One region of the Sphaerisporangium sp. NPDC049457 genome, then DNA from elsewhere that is predicted to be linked to it. Evidence: riboswitches for the same ligand, from Rfam matches in the RefSeq annotation. Region 1 holds a riboswitch; the other holds the start of a gene.
The links. Region 1 has a riboswitch for cyclic di-AMP ahead of ACZ6QO_RS22175 (CHAP domain-containing protein). Riboswitches for the same ligand answer to the same signal wherever they lie in the genome.
Positions count from the first base shown of each region.

Region 2: it holds a riboswitch for cyclic di-AMP, as region 1 does, so the genes downstream of both, ACZ6QO_RS32525 (coiled-coil domain-containing protein) here and ACZ6QO_RS22175 (CHAP domain-containing protein) in region 1, are expected to answer to the same signal.

Region 1 is NZ_JBVJHR010000014.1:28,107-32,267, forward strand. It holds gene ACZ6QO_RS22165 (DUF6716 putative glycosyltransferase) at 1-1, opposite strand, end outside; gene ACZ6QO_RS22170 (hypothetical protein) at 1-1,029, opposite strand, end outside; cyclic di-AMP (ydaO/yuaA leader) riboswitch at 1,517-1,668, shown strand; gene ACZ6QO_RS22175 (CHAP domain-containing protein) at 1,680-2,369, shown strand; gene ACZ6QO_RS22180 (ABC transporter substrate-binding protein) at 2,894-4,161, shown strand, end outside.
Region 2 is NZ_JBVJHR010000025.1:40,135-44,295, forward strand. It holds partial or broken gene ACZ6QO_RS32515 (DeoR/GlpR family DNA-binding transcription regulator) at 1-245, shown strand, start outside; gene galT (galactose-1-phosphate uridylyltransferase) at 440-1,513, shown strand; cyclic di-AMP (ydaO/yuaA leader) riboswitch at 1,587-1,724, shown strand; gene ACZ6QO_RS32525 (coiled-coil domain-containing protein) at 1,759-2,700, shown strand; gene ACZ6QO_RS32530 (MmcQ/YjbR family DNA-binding protein) at 2,885-3,253, opposite strand; gene ACZ6QO_RS32535 (M50 family metallopeptidase) at 3,274-4,161, opposite strand, start outside.

The DNA.
Region 1 (4,161 bases):
AGGAGCAGCCCTTTCGTGCGCGAACATCTGGAGATGCGATCGGAGGGAGACCGTCGCGGAGGGAGTCCACCAGTCGTCGGGCACGTCCACGGTCTCGACGGGCACCCCGCGCGCGCCCAGCAGGACGCGCAGCGAGGTGACGGCCGTGGACGGCAGGCTCAGCACGCGCTGGCCGGGCCGCAGGTCGCGCAGCGTCATCTCGACCGGCGCCCCGGCGTCGTACACGGTGACGCCGGGGTGGTCGCGGACGGCCGCCAGGTCGCCGGGGTCCTCCCGGCGGTGCGGATAGTAGGCCAGCGGCCCTTCGAGCCCGAAGAGCCATGCCAGGTAACGCTCGCGGCGGATCAGCCCGTTGCGCACCAGCGAGGTGCCGAGGACCACCGTGTTCTCCGCCGGCCGGGGATGGGCGGCCACGGGCTGGGAGCGCAGCCAGGGGAAGTCGTGGGTGACCAGCTCGGCGCCGAGCCCGCGCACGGCGCCGGCCAGGCCGACCGGGACGGGCAGGGCGGTGAACACGGTGAGCCGTCCGGCCCTGGCCGCGGCGCGCAGACGGAGCCCCGCCGCGACGCCGAGGGCCCGGCGGGACGGCCCTGCCTGGGACCGGGCGCGCAGCAGCGGGGCGCCGAGGCCGGCGGTCAGCTGTTCGAGCAGGCGGATCGTGGCCAGGCCGTCGTCGACGACGACCATGCGCGAGGGGAAGGCGGTCAGCGAGGTGAGCTGCATCCTGCCGGAGAACGCGTCGCCGAGGACCCAGGCGGCGCGCCGGCCGGGACGGGGCAGGCCCGCCTCGGCGGTCTCGATGCTCAGCCCGGCGGGGAGCTCCAGCGCGTCCAGCTCGGCGCGGGTGACGCGCAGGCCGGGCAGCCTGCCGCGGGTCACCACGCGCGTGCCCGGCCCGATCACTCCGGCGTACCGCGCCTCGACCGCGCACAGCAGCTGGAGGGGCGACTCCACCCAGGCGACGGCCGACCTCTGCTCCCGTACGCGGCTTCGGCCGTTCCTCTCCACGCCGGGCATTGACACGTTCACGACGACACGCAACCTAGCCGGGCGACGCGACGAAGGGGGGAACGCACGATGAACGGCGGCCGACGGCGGCCGAACCGTCGCCGGACGCGGGCCCGCGTCACGGCCGTCGCCTGAGTAACGCCCGTCTCGTTTGACACTGAAGGCACCCGGCGCTTGAAGTACCACTTCCGGCCGCGCCGTCCCGGCGGCTCCCGGATCGTCCCGCCAGCGGGCCGGGCGCGGCGGCCGGGCCAGAGCCGGCGGTGACCTGCCCGCGTCGCGGCAGGTCAACCCCCGGCCGTGCGCGGCGCACGCGGGCGGCGGCATGCACGCTTTAGCGCTCGCGAATCCTGTCCTGGCGAGAGATTTGTCCTACTTGCATCATGTTTGTCCGATGTATTACTCTCGGAGGAATCCCGGCGCGGGTACCGCCCATCTGGGCGAGCCTCCCGTACCGCTGAGATTGCCCGGCGCGGCCGGTCCTCTGCGGAGAGCCCTCTCCCGCCGTCACGCGCTACCGCCGAATCCGCTCCCACGCGGAACCGGGGACCCACCTCCCTTGGGGTGAATCAGTCGCGCCCGCCCACGGACGCGCCTGTAGGGCGAACCTTCACGCCCGAACCCGTCAGCTAACTCGGTAGGCGGCCGGAAGAAGGAGTTTCAGCTTGTCCATGTTCTCCATGCTCCCGCATCGGCTCCTGGATGCCCCGAAGAACCAGCTGAAGGCTTTCGTGTTCGGCGGCCTCGTGCTCGCACAGGCCGTCACCGGCACCGCGCTCGCGGCGCACGCCGACTCTTCTCCGAAGGACAACGTCGTCGGCGTCGCGCGCAAGGAGGCGGCCAAGGCGATGCGACTCCCCTCCCGGCAGGTCTCCGCCCAGCAGCTGCTGGCGCTGGCGGAGAAGCAGGTCGGGATCAGCGAGAACAGCGAGGGCGGCGGCACCAAGTTCCAGGCCTGGTACATGAGCTCCCCGCGCGCCAAGGAGACGGTGGCCCGCGACACCGGCACGATCGCCGGCTACGCGAACGCCTCCTGGTGCGACATGTTCGTCTCCTGGGTGGGCGCCCAGCTCGGCATGCAGGACACCGTCGGCTCCGACGCCTACACCGTCACCCACGCCAAGTGGTTCGCCTCCCAGGGCCGCTGGGGCACCACGCCCAAGCCCGGCGCGGTGGTGTTCTTCGCCTTCGACGGCAGCAAGAGCGTGGACGGCATCGAGCACGTCGGCTTCGTCATCAAGGACAACGGCGACGGCTCCATCCAGACCATCGAGGGCAACACCAGCGGCGGCCGGGTCGAGATCCGCACCCGGCCGACCTCCCAGGTCGCCGGATACGGCTATCCCAGCTACGCGGCCTGACCTTTCCGCTCTCCCCGCGCCTCATCCCATGGCGTCCCCGTCGCCTCCCCGCGGAGGACGCCGCGCCGCGCCGCGCGGCCGGGCCCACTCCCCCGGCCGCCCGGCGCCGGCGCTCTGGGCGGCGCGGCGCGCCGATCGTCCCGGTCGTCCTGAACGTCCCAATCGGCCTGCCCGAACCCGTACGGGCGGCTTCACCAGTGGCGCATGGATGATTTGCGCCCGACTGTGCCGCATGCGATGGGAGCGCTCCCAATGCTGCCAACGGGGTTTATGGGAGCCCGTAGACGGTTTTCTTCCTCCTAATCGCCACAGGAGTAACAGTTAGGTTTCGGCATATTGACGCCAGCATTGCCCGTCGGGGACCCTTCGTGGGAGCGCTCCCAAATATCGCTCGCAGGTTCACTCCCCGCGAGATCACGACTGAGGGATCCAGCACATCGTGGGCCCGACTGTCGGGGCCGGCCCTCGATGCACCTCCCAATGATCGGGCAACCACCTGAGAGGGGTCCGGAATGATGAACAAAATGCGCCGCGGCAGACTGCTCGCGGTCGCATCGGTGATGACGGCAGCGCTCGGCATCACCACCGCTTGCTCCTCCGGCGACACCGGCGGCGACACCGGCGGTTCGTCGTCGGCCGCGCCTGCCGAGAAGATCACTCTTACGCTGCAGACGTTCGGCGGCGGTACCAACTTCGGGTACAAGGCCGCCGTTGCGAAGTGGAACAGCGACCACCCGAACGTCCAGGTCAAGTACAACAACCTGACCGACAGCTTCGAGAACGTCTACTGGCCCCAGATGCTGCAGTGGCTGCAGTCGGGGACCGGCGCCGGTGACGTGGTCGGCATCGACGAGGGCGGCATGGGCCTCGCCAAGGCCCGTCCCCAGTTCTTCACCGACCTCGGCCAGTACGGCCTGCAGAGCCGCCAGGCCGACTTCCCCGCGTGGAAGTGGGAGAACGGCATCAACAGCGAGGGCAAGCTGTTCGCCCTCGGCACCGACGTCGGCGGCATGAGCATCTGCTACCGCTCCGACCTGTTCAAGAAGGCCGGGCTGCCCACCGACCGCGAGGAGGTCGGCAAGCTCTGGAGCGGCGGCTGGGAGGACTTCATCAAGGCCGGGCAGGACTTCCAGGCCAAGGTCAAGGACGCCAAGTTCGTCGACAGCATCAACACCATCTACAACGTGGTGCTGGCGCAGGAGGCCGCCAAGAACGGCAACGTCACCTACTTCGACAAGAACCAGCAGCTCATCGTCGACAAGAACCCGGCCGTCCGGAGCGCGTTCGACATGGCGACGAAGATGAGCCAGGGCGGTCTGACCGCCAAGCTGCAGAACTTCACCGACGGCTGGAACACCGGCTTCGTGAAGTCGCAGTTCGCGACGCTCGGCTGCCCCGGCTGGATGCTCGGTGTCGTCTCCGGCACGGCGGGCGACAAGTTCAAGGGCAAGTGGGACGTCGCGACGGTGCCCGGCGGCGGCGGCAACTGGGGCGGCTCCTGGCTCGCGGTGCCCAAGCAGTCCAAGCACCCGAAGGAGGCCGCGGAGCTGGCCAGCTACCTGACCAGCGCCGACGCCCAGCTGATGGCGTTCAAGGAGGGCGGCAACCTGCCCAGCACCATCCCGGCGCAGGACAACCCCGAGCTCCAGAGCGCGACCAACGAGTACTTCAACAACGCGCCCATCGGCAAGATCTTCGGGCCGTCCATCAAGTCGCTTCAGCCGATCTTCCTCGGTGAGAAGCACGCGCAGGTCAAGCGCGAGGTGGAGCAGGTGCTCAACGGCCTGGAGCA
Region 2 (4,161 bases), on a different contig from region 1:
TGCACGGCATGAACGTCAGGGCGGGGTTCACCACGCCCAACCTCCTGGAGGCCGAGACCGACCGTGAGCTCGTCGCGGCGGCGCAACGGCTGGTCGTCCTGGCCGACCACAGCAAGTGGGGCACCGTCGGCATCAGCACGATCGCCAGGCTGGAGGAGGCCGACGTGGTGGTCAGCGATACCGGCCTGCCCGAGGAGGCGCGGTCGGCGCTGTCCGAACAGGCCGGCACGCTCATGCTGGCCGATCCGGGCGAGACGACGCTCCAGACGGCGGCGCACGACGCCGCCGCGGAACCCGCCGTCCCGTCGGGCCGGACGGCACAGAGCCCGGAGACGGGACAGGCGGCGCGGGCCGTCGCCGGAACAGACGAACGAGCGGCGCGGGCCGCCGGCAGAACCGAACAGGCGGCGCAGGATGCCGCCGGACAGGAGGTGGCCCGATGAAGCGGACCGTCACCCATCTCGCGGACGGGCGAGAGCTGATCTACTTCGACCGCCGTGACGGCGCCGACCGCGGCGCGGCCGACACCCGGGATCTTCCCGCGCGTCCCCCGGCCTCGGAGCTGCGCTACGACCCGGTGATGGACGAGTGGATCGCGATCGCCGGGCACCGGCAGAGCCGCACGTTCCTGCCGCCCACCGACGAGTGCCCGTTGTGCCCGTCGCGGCCGGGCCACCCCACGGAGATCCCGGCCGCGGACTACGACGTCGCCGTGTTCGAGAACCGCTTTCCGTCCTTCAGCTTCAATCTCGGCCACTACGAGGACGTCGGCGGCCTGAGCGAGGTGCGGCCCGGCGTCGGCCGCACCGAGGTGGTGTGCTTCACCGCCGACCACGACTCCTCCTTCTCCCGGCTCTCGCCCGAGCAGGTCGACCTGGTGCTGCTGGCGCTCGCCGACCGCACCGAGCGGCTCTCCCTGCTGCCCGGCGTGGAGCAGGTCTTCCCGTTCGAGAACCGCGGCGCGGAGATCGGCATCACGCTGGCCCATCCGCACGGCCAGATCTACGCCTATCCGTACGTGACGCCGCGCACGCGGCAGATGCTGGCCTCGGCCGCCCGTTACCGCGAGCGCACGGGCGGCGATCTGTTCGCGGACGTGCTCGCCGCCGAGCGCAAGGCCGAGACGCGCGTCGTCGCGTCGAACGAGCACTGGACGGCGTTCGTCCCGGCGGCGGCGCGGTGGCCGTTCGAGGTGCACGTCTACCTCAACCGCAAGGCCGCGGACCTGCGCGAGCTGGACGCCGAGGAGCGCGCGGCCTTCGGCCCGCTGTACACCGACGTGCTGCGCCGGCTGGACGGGCTGTTCGGGGTGACGATGCCGTACGTCGCGGCCTGGCACCAGGCGCCGGTGCGCACCGGGCGCGACCTCGCCTACCTGCACCTGCAGCTGTTCAGCATCCGGCGGGCGGCGCAGAAGCTGAAGTACCTGGCCGGGTCGGAGTCGGCGATGGGGGCGTTCGTCAACGACGTGCTGCCCGAGGAGGCGGCCCGGATGCTGCGGTCACAGCCGTGACTCACAACACGTCAATGCCCGGGGTCGCCATATATACGGATCTACCACTAGCATCCTTCAGACACCGGCCGTAACGGCCGGTCCGCCTAATCCCAGGCGCCCCGCCTGGGAGCCGGGGACCCAATGGTTCCTTGGGGTGAATCCACTCAGGTGGTAGGGCGACTCCGGCCCGAACCCGTCAGCTAACCCGGTCGGCAGATGGAGAGGAGTGGGCTCTGCCCCCGACTTCCGGTCGCCATGCTTCCGTGGCCGCCTGCGCTCTGGTCGTGGCCGCTCTCGTGCTCGGCCCGTCAACGGCGGGGAACGCCGCCCCCAAGCCCACCGAGAAACAGCTCAAGGCGCAGCTGGCCGCGCTCGGCAAGCGGGTCGACAAGCTGATCGTCACCTACAACGCAAAGCGCGTCGCGGTCGCCAAGGCCAAGGCCGAGGAGAAGACGGCGCGCGAGCGGCTGAAGGCCGCCGAGACCGCGTTGACCGCGTCCGCGGGCCAGGTCGGCGACATCGCCCAGCTGCGCTACCAGGCGGGCAGCGGCCTCGGCATGATGCGGGAGGTCCTGGCCCCCGGCTTCGGCGGCGCGGCGATGCTGGAACAGCTCCAGGCCGAGCAGGCGGCGAAGATCGGCCAGTACACAGCCGCCCGCGACGACCGCAAGAAGGCCGCCGACGACGCGGCCGCGCTCACCGACCGCCTGCGCGAGGACGTCGTCGAGGTGACCTCGCAGCGCAAGGACGCCGAGCAGCTCATCGCCCAGATCAAGGACAAGCTGGACCGGCTCGTCCCCATCGCCCCCGGCAAGCGGGCGAACGGGTCGTGGGCTCCCGAGCTGCCCGCCGGCGGCGACAACATCACCCCGCGGACCCGGCTGATGCGCGCCGAGGTCAAGGACCACTTTCCGTTGCGCTTCCCCGTCGGCTGCTACCGCGCCGAGAACAGCGGGGAGCACCCTCTGGGCAGGGCGTGCGACTTCATGCTCAGCTCGGGCGGGGCGATGCCCTCGCCCGCCGGCGTCGCGATGGGCGAGCAGGTCGCCGCCTGGGCCATCAAGAACGGCGGCAAGCTGGGCGTGAAGTACGTGATCTACCGGCAGCGGATCTACAACCTGGGTTTCCCCGGCTGGCGCGCGATGGCGAACCGCGGCGGCATCACGGCCAACCACTTCGACCACGTGCACATCTCGATGTACTAGCGCCACGAGCCGATGTGCCGGCGCCGCGAGCCGTCCGGCCGCTCGGCTGAGGGTCCGGAGCGGGACGGCGGCGTCAGGGTACGGCATCACGGCGGCGCGGCGGAGTGAAACTTCCACTTCGACACAGGCCTGGAGGTGCGACTTCCGTGACCCGCCGCCCGGCCGGACCAGGCGGCCCGAGGGCTCAGCCGAGCCGGCCGAGCAGGCTCTTGGGAGCGACCAGCCGGTAGGCGTCGGTGACGATCTCGGCGATCTCATCCCAGTCGGCCGCCACGTCGAGATAGACGCCGAGCCAGCCCCTGTGACCCACGTAGGGCGGCCGGAAGAACCGGTCGGGCGCCTCCGCGACCAGGGCTTCCTGTACGCCGGGCGGGGCCGCGCACCAGAAGGCCAGGCGGTCGTCGTGGTGGTGGTCGGCGAACATCACGAAGGTCTTCTTGCCCCGGATGAACCATGTGGGCTCGCCGTGGCTCAGCCGCTCGCTGGTCTCGGGCAGCGCCAGGCAGAGCGCTCTGAGCCGTTCGAGCGCCTCCGGGGCCTCCAACGTCTCCACGCGACCCCCCTCTGAGCGGATCAGCCCGGCAGCCGGATGGGGTTGACGATGTCGGCGTAGATGAGCAAGGTGCCCATGGCCACCAGCATGAGCGCCACCGCGTACGTCAGCGGGAGCGCCTTGGCGATGTCCACATGACCCGGCATCGGCCGGCGGCGCACCCGGGCGTACCCGCGCTTGAACCCCTCCCACAGACCACCGGCGATCTGACCGCCGTCCAGCGGCAGCAGCGGGATCAGGTTGAACATGCCGACGGCGAGGTTGAACCCCGCGAGCAGCTGGATGAACCCGGCGATCTTGTTCTCCAGCGGGATGGCCGCGGCGGCGATCTGGCCGCCGAGGCGCCCGGCGCCGACGACGCTCTGCGGGCTGTCGAGGTCGCGCTCGGCGCCGCCGAAGGCCGCCTGCCATACCCCGACGAGCTTCTGGGGCATGTGCAGCAGCGCGTCGGCGCTGCGCTGGACCAGGTCCACCATGAAGCCGAAGACGTAGCCCGGCCCCTGCTTCTCCACGACGAAGACGGGGGTGATGCCGAGGAAACCGACGTTCTTGTCCAGCTTGGTGGGATCGTCGAGGGAGGGGCGGTCCTGCGCGATGAGGGTGGTGTTCAGCGTCATCGGCCTGCCGTCACGCTCGATGCCGATCGCGACCGGGCCGGCGCCGTGGGCGCGGATCAGCGCGGTGGCGTCCTCCCACGACCGCACCGGCTTGCCGCCGAACGACACGATCTTGTCGTTGGCCCGCAGGCCGGCGACCGCCGCGGGGGTGGGCCGGTGCGCCGGCGTGCACTGCCGGCCCTTCTCCTGCTCGGCCACGGTGATGACGCACTTGGAGACCTCGCCGACGGCGGGCTTGGGCACCGAGATGCCGAAGCCCATCAGGACGACCGCGAACAGCGCGAAGGCCAG